4 regions of the Rahnella sp. EDr1-12 genome follow, and region 3 is predicted to be linked to each of the others. Evidence: predicted binding sites of a transcription regulator. Region 3 holds the regulator's gene; each other region holds the start of a gene.

Region 1 (3,144 bases), on a different contig from region 3:
CCCATAGCTGGAGTCTCCAAAGTACGGATAGAGGTGATGAACGAGTTGTTAAAAAATAAGTTCTTTTTTGTGAAGTTTTAACAGCCTGTTCTATCCGACCGGGTTTTACCTTTCCGTCACTGCCAGTACGGCGTGGGAAATGGCAAAAATGTCATGGTCGGACTGCCCGACGTAACATTTTTGCAAATTGGAGATAACGACTGCGGATCATAAACGCGCGTTGCGGGGAGCGTAGCCGAATTCACGTTTGAAGAGAGTGGAGAAGTAGTTGCTGTCGCAGAAGCCGCACTGATGCGCAATGTCAGTGATCGAGCTGTCGGTGAATCGCAGCAGGTTGCGGGCATTGAGCAGGCGCAGTCGGTTGAGATAGTTGAGCGGCGTGCAGCCGGTTTGCTGCTTCATCTGCCGGTGCAGGGTGCGCAGCGACATCGAAAACTTTTCTGCCAGCACCGGCCAGTCGATCTCTTCGTCGTAATGCTCATTCATCCAGTCGAGTAAATTATTCAGGTCACCGCCCTGCCCGCTGTATCCCACCTCACGGCTGCCTTTTCGCAGCAGCAGTAAGAGTTGCATAAAATACAGTTCCTGCTGCGCCTGAGACTCGGGTGACGTTCGGACCGGTTTGCGCGCCAGAAGGTCGATCAGCGTTTTTGCCTGCGCTATCTGGCCGGGATTGATACGCCAGTGCGCCGGATAAATGCCATCGACTTCCTGCGGCAGCAGATCGCCAAGCCCATTCAGAAAGCGGAAAGCCTCGGGGCTGCGGTACAGCACGTTGGTCAGGTGCAGGTTGTCGGTGTCTTCGTAGAGATGATGATCGCGGTGGCGCACAAAACAGACGCTGCCCGCGCTGAGCAGCAGCGGCTGATCGTTAAAAACGTGGGTGCCGGTGCCCTGTTCGACCAGCACTATTTCATTGAAATCCTGATGATGATGTTCAGGAAACGTCTCCTGCGGATAACGGGGTTCAATGGCGACCGGGAAATCTCCTGAGGCAAAATATTCGCTACTGCGTAACACGGTCATTTGCGACTCCTTATTAACATTATCGTAATATCTTAGTCGTCGCTGCCCCCTCGCATCAGGCTGAAACTGTGACCCATCAGCCGCTTTTGAACAAAACCTTTCTTTCTGCCTCTGATCCTGCGAAATCCGCTGTGCGACGCAGGTTTACGCCTGATTTTAGTGCGGGTTTTCTGCATCCAAAACCTGTGTTTTTCTGACCGTTTGCGTTGCCCGCCACAACATTGTTATCAATTTGTGAGGTTGTTCTCTTAAACCTTTGCACCTTTGCCATAGTTGGCTTAGAACTGGCACTCGCGGAAAGGTCAGTTTATCAGCAACCTCCTAGAGTCGTGATCATGCGCCTGGCGCGTCGGCAACTTTTGGTCGTTAAACTCTATGCGGAGTACAAACAATGAAATTAAAACACGTACTGAGCCTTACCCTGATGGCGAGCAGTATCCTGCTGGCAGGCGCGGCATCGGCAGAAGTGAAAATTGCACTGGTCGCGAAATCACTGGGCAACGGATTTTTTGAAGCGGCCAACGTGGGCGCACAGCAGGCCGCGAAAGAACTGGGCGACGTGAAAGTGATTTATACCGGCCCGACGACAACCACCGCCGAAGCGCAGATCGAAGTGCTGAACGGGTTGATCGCGCAGGGTGTCGATGCCATCGCAGTTTCCGCCAATGACCCGGATGCGTTAGTGCCGGTGCTGAAAAAAGCCATGCAGCGCGGCATTAAAGTGGTGTCGTGGGATTCCGGTGTCGCCAAAGACGGCCGTCAGATCCACCTGAATCCGTCTAACAATGCGCTGATCGGCGAAACCAACGTCAAACTGGCCGCCGACGCGCTGAAAGCCCTGAACGTCGAAAAAGGCGACGTGGCTATCCTGAGCGCCACCCCAACCTCCACTAACCAGAATCTGTGGATTGCGGAGATGAAAAAGGTGCTGCCGAAATACCCTTCGGTGAATCTGGTGACCGTTGCGTATGGCGATGATTTGTCAGATAAAAGTTACCGTGAAACCATCGGCCTGCTGAAATCCTATCCGGATCTGAAAGTGATTATTTCTCCGTCTTCCGTGGGTATCGTGGCGGCGGCGCAGGCAGTGAAAGATCAGGGCAAAATCGGCAAGGTGTACGTGACCGGCCTGGGGCTGCCGTCTGAAATGGCCGGTGCCGTGAAATCCGGCGCGACCAAAAGCTTCGCCATCTGGAATCCGATCGATCTGGGTTACGCCGCCACCTATCTGGCTGACGATTTAGTCAAAGGCACCGCCACCAAAACCGAAGCCAGCATGGGCCGTTTAGGCAAAGTCAAACTGGACGCTGACGGCAGCGGCGCAATGGCAGAACCGTTCGTTTACGACGCCAGCAACATCGACAAATTCTCTAAAATATTCTGATCCTGAATGCGGCTGGCCGGTCTGCGGTCAGCCGTTTTGTTGTGCTTCGTCAGGGGACATCTATGACCGATACCACACCGCTTTTATCACTTAAAGGCATCAGCAAAGTCTTTCCGGGCGTCAGGGCACTGAACAATGTGCATGTGGATTTATATCCGGGAAAAGTCACCGCCCTGATTGGCGAAAACGGCGCGGGGAAATCGACGCTGGTGAAAGTCATGACCGGAATTTATCAGCCGGAAGAGGGTGAACTGCGTTACAAAGCCATTCCGATCAAACTGCCGACGCCGGAATCCGCGCACAAAGTCGGGATCACCGCCATTCATCAGGAAACCGTATTGTTTGACGAGCTTTCCGTTACCGAAAATATCTTCGTCGGCCACTACGTTTACGGCGGGCTGTTCAAACGCCTGAACTGGCCGGCGATGCATCAGCAGGCGCGCGACATTCTGACCCGCCTGGAAGTGAACATCGATCCGCGCGCCACGCTGAAAGACCTGAGCATTGCGCAGCGCCATATGGTGGCGATCGCCCGCGCACTGTCGTTTGATGCGCAGGTGGTGATCCTCGATGAACCGACCGCCGCACTTTCTCAGCATGAAATCGTTGAGTTTTATCAGATTGTGGAACGCCTGAAACACGAAGGCAAAGCCATCCTGTTTATCTCGCACAAGTTCGACGAGATCTTCTCTATTTCCGATTACTACACCATATTGCGCGATGGCAGCTATGTC
Region 2 (3,144 bases), on a different contig from region 3:
CGTCCAGGTGGTGTGCCCGGCGAGGTGCCATTCACGTAACTGGCGGCAGGCTTCATTCAACACCCATTCGCCGATAGGAATGATCAGACCGGTTTTCTCCGCCAGTGGCAGGAACACGTCTGGGCTGAGGGTTTTACCTTCGCGCTCCCAGCGCAGCAGGGCTTCAAAGCCGCTGACCGGTCCGTAAGGCGCGATAAATTTCGGCTGATAATGCAGACGTAATTCGTGATGCTCGATCGCCAGACGCAAGTCGTTAAGCATCTGCAACTGATTTTGCGCATTGGCGTTCATTGAAGGCTGGAAGAAACTGTGGCCGTTGCGGCCTGAGTTTTTGGTGTGATACATCGCCGCATCGGCGTTAAGCATCAGTTCGCGTTCGTTCTCGCCGTCGCCCGGATACACGGCAATACCAATACTGGCGGATACCAGCAGTTCGTAACGCGAAACGTGGAACGGGCGGGCAATCAGGTGCACCAGTTTATCCGCCAGCTGTGAGGCATCGGTCGGCTCGGTGATTTCTGTCAGCAGGACAAACTCATCGCCGCCCAGCCGTGCCAGCGTATCCGACGCGCGTAAATGCGACAGCAGCCGCTCGGTCACCGACACCAGCAACTGATCGCCAATGTGATGGCCAAAAGCGTCATTGACCGCCTTGAACCCGTCGAGATCGATAAACAACACCGCAAATTCAGATTCTCCCCGCGTGGCTTTCTGCACGGCCTGGCCGAGACGATCTTCCAGCAGCAGACGGTTGGGCAACTTGGTCAGGTTGTCATGCAGGGCTAACTGGGTCAGCTCGCGATTGGCCTGCGCCAGCGAAGACGCGAGCACCGACGTGCGCGCCTGCATACGGCCATCGAGCACCGAGATAATCAGCGTGATCGCCAGGATCGCCAGCGTTACCACAATGACCAGCAGCGCCAGCCAGTTGTTATCCACGCCGCTGTTGGCGGCCATGCTGTGGCTCATCGGCGGGAACGTGGCGGCGGCCATGCCGGTGTAATGCATGCCGACAATGGCGGTGCCCATGATCACGGCGGCGCTGATGCGCAACAGACGCACGTTAGGCGACTGCTGACGTAAATGGAAGGCCATCCACAGCGCCGCACCCGACGCCACCACGGCCACCAGTACGGACACCATCACCCACGGCACGCTGTAGATAACAGGCGGCATCATGCGCATCGCAGCCATGCCGGTGTAATGCATCGCGGCAATCCCGCCGCCCATCAGCAGTGAACCGGCCAATAAACGCATCATCGGTAACTGCGGCAGGCACACCAGCCACAGCGCAAAGGCGGAGGAAATAATGGCGATAAGCATGGAGAGTAAGGTGATCAGCGGGTCATAACCCATTGATACCGTTGAGTTGAATGCCAGCATTCCGATGAAATGCATCGACCAGACGCCGATCCCCATGGCGATTGCGCCACCGGTTAACCAGAGACGGGAGGCCTTTCCCTGAGTGGTCGCGACCCGCCCGGCCATATCCAGCGCGGTATAAGAGGCAAGCATTGCAACAATGAATGAAAACATCACCAGCACATTGTTGTAATTACTGGAAAACATGTAAGGCTCCACACAAGCAGGGGTCAATGAGACGGGCTGTTTTTATATTCGGCGTTAATCGCATCACGAGTTATTAAAGGCGAATGAAGTCACGAAAATCTGTTTTCGCGTAATTAAGATTAATCTGTAAGTGGTTTTAATCAAATAAAAAAAACGCATGCAAAATTACACCTGATGAATGCAAGGTTTTTTTAAAGCGTGATAAACAGAGAAGCAAAGTCTTGTCTATAGTTAACAAATAATTAAACGTCACGGGATGGAACAGATTCATGATTAAAGTACATCATTTAGATAATTCACGTTCACAGCGAATTTTGTGGATGCTTGAAGAAGTGAGCGTCCCTTATGAAATTCAGCGTTATCAGCGGGATAAATCGACCATGCTGGCGCCCGCGTCTTTGAAGAAAGTGCATCCTTTGGGAAAAGCGCCGGTGCTGGAAGATAACGGGCTGATCCTTGCCGAGTCTGGCGCCATCATTGAATACTTACAGGAAACCTATGACGCCGAAGGGGTGCTAAGGCCATCGGCTCTGGCCGAGCGTCAGCAATACCGCTACTGGATGCATTACGCCGAAGGGTCATTGATGCCGCTGCTGGTCATGAAACTGATTTTCGGGCGCTTAGGCAAACCGCCGATGCCGTGGCTGATCCGTCCGATTGCCGGTGCCATCGGGCAGGGCGTGCAGAAAAATTACATCGATAAACAGCTGACCACCCACATGGATTTCCTCGAGCAGCATCTTGCCGTCCACCCTTATTTCGCCGGTTATCAGTTCAGCGCGGCTGACATCCAGATGAGTTTCCCGGTAGAAGCCATTAATGCGCGCGCAGGGTTGGGAAAATATCCCCGTCTTAATGCCTGGTTATCCAATGTCACGGCGCGACCGGCTTATCAGAAAGCCCTGGAAAATGGAGGGCCATTCACCATCATGCGTTAAGTTTATTTCAGGCTGAGGTGTCTTTGTGCCGCGTTGTTTTTATTTTCCGGCGTTCGTGCGTGACATATTTACGTGATGAACGCCTTTAAATAAATAACCCTTAATAACTGTCATGATATTTTATTTTCAACGTTTTCCTGCCCGTTCCTGATTTATCTCCGGTGTTTCAGTGCTGATTTTTATTTCTGACGCCGCCACGTTTTTCACCCGCCGTCCCCGCCTTTTTTGCGTTGCTGTCATCGCGTGCGCAACCGATATCGTTCAGCAAACCGCCATCGGGACAAATTTGCAGCAAATTCGCGTTTTTCTTGACCGGACAACGGTAAATTGTCGGCAAACAGAGTTGAAAAGAGGGTATAAGAGGCCGGATAATCGTTTGCGCTAAATTTTAGTCCCGCCATACGCGATGTGAGTTAAACGTTTGCCCTGCACACGTGACGCCGGTTTTGCCGGTATTTCGTGCATCAGGTAAGGAAGCGAACGTGAAGAAACGGTTTCATAATGACCACGCAGGCTAATCAGTAAAGACATCCAGAGGATTTTCCATGTCGAGTCAACAACCTCAAACGGGCCGCGCTGTTGCGCCAAAGGGCCCGCTTGATGCTTATTTCAAAATCAGTGCGCGTGGCAGCCATGT
Region 3 (3,144 bases):
AAACAGACAAAGGAGCAACCTGTCTGTGGATCCTTGAAGCGACATACGAAGAATGGAAAGCAGATAACGCCCGCAAGGTTAAGTAATATTACTTCCTGAAGTACAAAGCCCGGTCGGCTGTACGGGCTTTCCTCACGTTCTACCCCCCATTGATTTCCCGTGTTAATTATCCTTAGTCGCTGCCCCCCCTCAGCCGCTTTCGCACGTCTTCAGCTCGCACAACACCCCTACTTGTTAACGTGGCTTTCGCCACCCGACAAGGCCGAACGATGGTTTTTAAGTCGTTTATCAGTGGCGGGGTTTTAATGGCGCTACCCTCAATTCTGGCCAGTCCAGAGGATTTCGCCGCGCTACAGCGCGAAGGCAGGCTGGATTTTTGCCGCGCGGCGATTTTTAGATTTACTTCGTCATCATTGCCAGACGTATGACTGGTCGTGACTTATTCGACGTTAACCACTTCGAAACTGTGGGTGATCGAGGCGGCTTTGCCCAGCATCAGAGAAACGGAACAATATTTCTCAGCTGACAGGCTGACGGCGCGCTCCACAACCTTGTCAGTCAGGTCTTTACCGGTGACGATGAAGTGCAGATTGATGTGTGTGAACAAACGCGGTACTTCTTCGCGACGTTCTGACGTCAGTTTCACTTCACAGTCACGGACATCGCTGCGGCCTTTTTGCAAAATCGACACCACGTCGATCGCGCTACAGCCACCCGCGGACATCAGCAACATTTCCATCGGGCTCGGTGCTTTATCACCGGCATTCCCGTCCATTAAAACCTGATGACCCGACGCGGATTCACCTAAAAACGTCAGACCTTCCACCCATTTTACGCGTGCGTGCATTTGCTTATCTCCTGGCGTTCTTATTCATCAAATTTTCACCCCAGAGTACCCTTTCACCTAAAAACTGGCAACGTAACCCGATCGCCATCATGCTGAAGCGAGACAACACAAGACAGCATTGCAAACCTGTGTTACAAACAAAGCCGAAACATACTTTCCAGTAAATTGCGGTGACGGTTTTCGCGGTTTAAGAACAGAACCCAAGGTGATAACAGCAATTAACAGGCTGTTTCACTCCGACATCCGCTTGCAGCATTTCTGGTGAGTTACATGCTGATAGGGCGCATTAATATTCAGACGCCGTACAGGGAACTCTGAGCCCTGTGATTTTGGGCAGCGATAATAACAGAGGATAATAGCAAATGGTTCTCGGCAAGCCACAAACAGACCCGACACTTGAATGGTTCCTGTCTCACTGTCATATACATAAGTATCCTTCTAAAAGTACGCTGATTCACCAGGGTGAAAAAGCCGAAACGCTGTACTACATCGTGAAAGGGTCGGTTGCCGTCCTGATTAAAGATGAAGAAGGCAAAGAGATGATACTTTCCTACCTTAACCAAGGTGACTTCATCGGCGAGCTGGGACTCTTCGAAGAAGGTCAGGAACGCAGTGCCTGGGTACGTGCTAAAACTGCCTGCGAAGTGGCTGAAATTTCTTATAAAAAATTCCGCCAGCTGATTCAGGTTAACCCGGACATTTTGATGCGCCTCTCCGCGCAGATGGCAAACCGTCTGCAAATGACGTCAGAGAAAGTCGGTAACCTTGCTTTCCTCGACGTAACGGGCCGTATCGCTCAGACCTTATTGAATCTGGCCAAACAGCCAGATGCCATGACCCACCCGGACGGGATGCAGATTAAAATTACCCGCCAGGAAATCGGTCAGATCGTCGGTTGCTCCCGTGAAACCGTCGGCCGCATTCTCAAGATGCTGGAAGATCAGAGCCTGATCTCCGCACACGGTAAAACGATTGTCGTTTACGGCACACGTTAATCCCTCAAAAAAAGGCGCGACAGCTTACTGTCGCGCCTTTTTTATGGGCTAAGCTTCATCCATGACGCTATGGCGAAGGCTGTTTTATCATCCCGAAGTGAACTATGCACTGCGTCAGACGCTGGTGTTATGTCTGCCGGTCGGCCTCTGCTGGCTGTTTGGGAATCTGCAAATGGGCCTGTTGTTTTCCCTCTGCCCTGCCTGCTGTAACGTCGCCGGTCTTGATACTCCCCACAAACGCTTTTTCAAACGTCTCATTATTGGTGGCGCTCTGTTTGCGCTGGGCAGCATTCTGCTGCAAGTGATGCTGACCGGGTGGCACCTCCCGCTGCCGCTGATCATGCTGTCGCTGGCATTATTACTTGGCGTCACCGGCGAAATCAGCCCGCTCCATGCGCGTCTGTTGCCCGGTGCTTTAGTGGCGACCATCTTTACCCTGAGCATGGTGGGCGTCAGGCCGATGTGGCAGGCACCCGCGCTGTTTGCCGCAGGCACCGCCTGGTACGGCCTGTTTAACTGGGCGTGGTTTCGCATATCAAAAGAACAACCGATGCGCGAAACCCTCAGTCAGCTGTATTTGCAACTGGCGGATTATTTCGAAGCTAAATACAGCCTGCTGACGCAGCATACCGACCCTGAAACCGCGTTGCCGCCGCTGCTCAAGCGCCAGCAACAGGTCATCGATCTTATCGCCCTGCTTTATCAGCAGCTGCACATGCTGCCGCAGCACGGACATCATCATCACTACAAGCGGCTGTTTCAGCGTTTTCAGGTGGCGCTGGATTTGCAGGAGCACATTACCGTCAGCCTGCATCAGCCGGAAGAAGTGCAAAAGTTGGTGGAAGAGAGCCATGCGGAAGCGGTGATCCGCCGTAATGCTCAGGTGATTTCAGCCCGTCTGCGGGTGATTGCTGACGACATTCTTTACCACCGTCTTTCCGGGCGTTTTACCATGGCGAACGAACTGGCGGCGCTGGAGAAAATTGCCGCACGCAATCCGGATAATCCGGTCGGCCAGTTCTGTTATTACCATTTCAGCCGCATCGCACGCCTGCTGCGTACACAGAGGCCACTGTACCGGCGCGATCTGATGAATACTCAGCCGCGCCTGCCTTTCTGGCCCGCACTGAAAAGTTATTTGTCCTTTAAATCCATTGCCCTGCGCAATGCCGCACGTCTCGGCATTATTCTGGCGTTAGGCAGCAGCCTAGGGTTGTTCTTCAATCTGCCGAAACCTTACTGGATTTTGCTGACCATCATGCTGGTCAGTCAGAACGGTTATAACGCCACACGCGTGCGCAT
Region 4 (3,144 bases), on a different contig from region 3:
ATTTCGCCAGCGTCACGACGCTCACGACGTGGGCTGTCGCCATCACGTGCAGGACGGTCGTTACTGCGAGCCGGACGGTCACGACGATCGCCACGGTCACCGCGATCGCCACGTTCTTCAAATTCACGACGCGGTGGACGGCTTTTGAAGATTGGGTCAGCAGCAACGATCAGAGGACGTTCGCCCTGTGCCATTTTCAGCAGTGCAGCAGCCAGCGTTTCGATGTCCAGCTCTTCTGCAGGTTGCAGTTTAGCCAGCAATGCACGGTACTGATCCAGATCGCTGCTTTCCAGTTGTTGCTGAACTTTTGCTGCGAACTTAGCAAGACGACGCTCGCCCAGGACATCAGCAGTAGGAATTTCAACTTCTGGAATGGTCAGCTTCATGGTGCGTTCAATGTTACGCAACAGGCGACGTTCACGGTTTTCGACGAACAGTAATGCGCGACCAGCACGGCCTGCACGACCGGTACGACCGATACGGTGAACGTAAGACTCAGAGTCCATCGGGATGTCATAGTTAACAACCAGGCTGATACGTTCTACATCCAGACCACGTGCTGCCACGTCGGTTGCGATAAGAATGTCCAGACGGCCATCTTTCAGACGCTCCAGGGTTTGCTCACGCAGCGCCTGGTTCATGTCGCCGTTCAGTGCAGCGCTGCTGTAGCCGCTACGTTCCAGAGCTTCGGCCACTTCAAGGGTCGCGCTCTTAGTACGAACGAAGATGATGGCTGCATCAAAGTCTTCTGCTTCCAGGAAACGCACCAGTGCTTCGTTTTTACGCAGGCCGTGCACAGTCCAGTAGCTCTGGCTGATGTCCGGACGGGTAGTCACGCTTGACTGGATACGCACTTCCTGTGGATCTTTCATGAAGCGACGCGTAATGCGACGAATCGCTTCTGGCATGGTTGCAGAGAACAATGCGGTCTGATGTTCAGCCGGGATCTGCGCCATGATAGTTTCAACGTCTTCGATGAAGCCCATACGCAGCATTTCATCAGCTTCGTCCAGCACCAGACCGCTCAGGTTAGAGAGGTTCAGGGTGCCGCGTTTCAGGTGGTCCAGCAGGCGGCCCGGGGTACCCACAACAACTTGTGGACCTTGACGCAGTGCGCGCAGCTGAACGTCATAGCGCTGGCCGCCGTAAAGGGCAACCACATTCACGCCATGCATATGTTTAGAGAAATCGGTCATTGCTTCAGCAACCTGAACCGCCAGTTCGCGGGTCGGAGCCAGAACAAGAATTTGTGGTGCTTTCAGTGAAGCATCAATGTTGTGCAGCAAAGGTAAAGAGAATGCAGCAGTTTTACCGGAACCGGTCTGCGCCATACCCAGAACGTCGCGGCCACTCAGCAGGTGAGGAATACACTCAGCCTGGATTGGTGAAGGTTTTTCGTAGCCCAAATCAGTCAGGGCAGAAATGATCGGAGCAGACAGCCCCAGGTCAGCAAAAGAGGTTTCAAGCTCAGTAGTCATGTACACGTGCCTCATTAATAATGGCAGCCAGTCTACATAACTCGTCGAGAAAATTTTCAGTCATTTTCATTGAAAAGTGTGAACCGGCTCAAATTAGATTATAAAACGAACAAAGCAACCCTCGCCCGTTAAGGCGCTTAAAAATGGTAAAAACCATGATTAATCAGGCTGATTGGTGTCGTCAGCTATTGCTGGTCCGATTCTGATAGGTCGTCTTGCTCTTGGCCCAAAAGCGCCAATTCCAACAATGCATAGCGGTGCTCAACAAAGTTGTGAACGTTGTTAGCTACCGTCAGTTTGAACAGTGCCGCAGCGCTGTTCTTGTCCCCCAGACTTAGGTAGTGCTTACCTAAATAGAAGTCAGTTTCACTGAGATGCTCAGCGAGCGAAGTGTTATCCGTTGCTTCTGCCTTGAGACGTTCCATCAGCGTAGATTCGCTGATTTTGCCCAGGTAGAATTCGACGATATTCCATCCCCATTGCCCTCTGTCCGCTTTGTCATAACGCTGTTGAAGCGCTACGTCGGCATCCTTTGGATTGATTTCTCGCTCCGCAAGATAAAGCCATAATGAACGGAAGGGATCATTTGGATCGTCTCGATAAAACGCCTGCAGATCATCCTGCGCTAACGAGAATCGGCCACCGTAATACAGGGCGATACCTCGGTTCAAACGCGCGTAGTTGTAAGTTGGATCAAGCTCTAGTACAGAATCAAACGCTTCATAGGCAGCATCGAAATTGCCTGCCTGCGTTAGGTAAATCCCCAGGTAGTTAAAAACTTCTGGCATATCAGGACGAACAGACAGCGCTTGTGAAAAATCATTACGCGCCAGTGCTCTTAGCCCGAGACTATCATACAGCACACCGCGCTCATATAATAGCTGTGCTCTCTCATCATCGGTTAATGACCGGCTGGCAAGAATTTGTTCCATGCGTGCCAGGATGACTTCCTGCTGCAACGTTGGCTGCAAAGGAATCGCCAGAACTTCATTTTTACGCCAATCATGGTTGCTGCATCCTGCCAACATAAGTGCTGTCGCAACATAACACCAGCGCAAGAAAGGCTTCATTTCTACTCCCGGAGACAAACATTGGATAGACGTCCTGTCATCCGCTTGCTTAACACAAACGCGTCCTACGCTCGTGATACGAACAGCTCCTCTCCGGATGGAAAGGAGCTGTAAAACTTCTGTTACAGATTATTCTGCGTCAGGTTGCTTAGTTGTATCGTCCTGAGTCGGTGCAGTGGCTTCTTTGATGCTCAAACGCACACGGCCCTGACGGTCAACTTCCAGTACCTTAACCGGTACTTCCTGACCCATTTGCAGGTAATCAGTCACTTTCTCTACACGCTTGTCAGCGATTTGAGAAATGTGAACCAGACCTTCTTTACCGCCGCCGATGGCAACAAACGCACCAAAGTCTACGATACGGGTCACTTTACCCTGATAGATACGGTCAACTTCGATTTCTGCGGTGATCTCTTCGATACGACGGATAGCGTATTTTGCTTTCTCGCCGTCGGTTGCTGCGATCTTCACAGTACCGTCATCTTCGATTTCAATGGTTGTACCCGTTTCTTCAGTCAGGGCACGGATCACAGAACCACCTTTACCGATCACGTCCTTGATTTTGTCCGGGCTGATCTTGATGGTGTGGATACGTG

The links. The regulator CRP, encoded in region 3, controls carbon source genes, mostly activating them, when cyclic AMP is high. The targets are predictions, from matches to a motif close to ATGTGANNNNNNTCACAT.
Region 1: the regulator CRP is predicted to act here: its motif matches at 1,259-1,276, upstream of rhaS (rhamnose ABC transporter substrate-binding protein).
Region 2: the regulator CRP is predicted to act here: its motif matches at 1,698-1,715, upstream of ACO0U8_RS09075 (glutathione S-transferase).
Region 4: the regulator CRP is predicted to act here: its motif matches at 1,555-1,572, upstream of yrbN (protein YrbN).

Annotation. Positions count from the first base shown of each region.
Region 1 is NZ_JBLZNY010000003.1:492,530-495,673, reverse strand. Features, by position in the region: gene aldA (aldehyde dehydrogenase) at 1-5, opposite strand, end outside; gene rhaS (HTH-type transcriptional activator RhaS) at 208-1,026, opposite strand; gene rhaS (rhamnose ABC transporter substrate-binding protein) at 1,418-2,410, shown strand; gene ACO0U8_RS16000 (sugar ABC transporter ATP-binding protein) at 2,473-3,144, shown strand, end outside.
Region 2 is NZ_JBLZNY010000001.1:1,970,349-1,973,492, reverse strand. Features, by position in the region: gene ACO0U8_RS09080 (putative bifunctional diguanylate cyclase/phosphodiesterase) at 1-1,569, opposite strand, end outside; gene ACO0U8_RS09075 (glutathione S-transferase) at 1,839-2,507, shown strand; gene ACO0U8_RS09070 (hypothetical protein) at 2,889-3,038, opposite strand; gene ACO0U8_RS09065 (NCS2 family permease) at 3,053-3,144, shown strand, end outside.
Region 3 is NZ_JBLZNY010000004.1:35,043-38,186, forward strand. Features, by position in the region: gene ACO0U8_RS16890 (hypothetical protein) at 1-86, shown strand, start outside; gene ACO0U8_RS16895 (OsmC family protein) at 440-847, opposite strand; gene crp (cAMP-activated global transcriptional regulator CRP) at 1,210-1,842, shown strand; gene ACO0U8_RS16905 (YccS/YhfK family putative transporter) at 1,904-3,144, shown strand, end outside.
Region 4 is NZ_JBLZNY010000005.1:112,791-115,934, reverse strand. Features, by position in the region: gene ACO0U8_RS18995 (DEAD/DEAH family ATP-dependent RNA helicase) at 1-1,478, opposite strand, end outside; gene yrbN (protein YrbN) at 1,468-1,542, opposite strand; gene nlpI (lipoprotein NlpI) at 1,664-2,548, opposite strand; gene pnp (polyribonucleotide nucleotidyltransferase) at 2,678-3,144, opposite strand, start outside.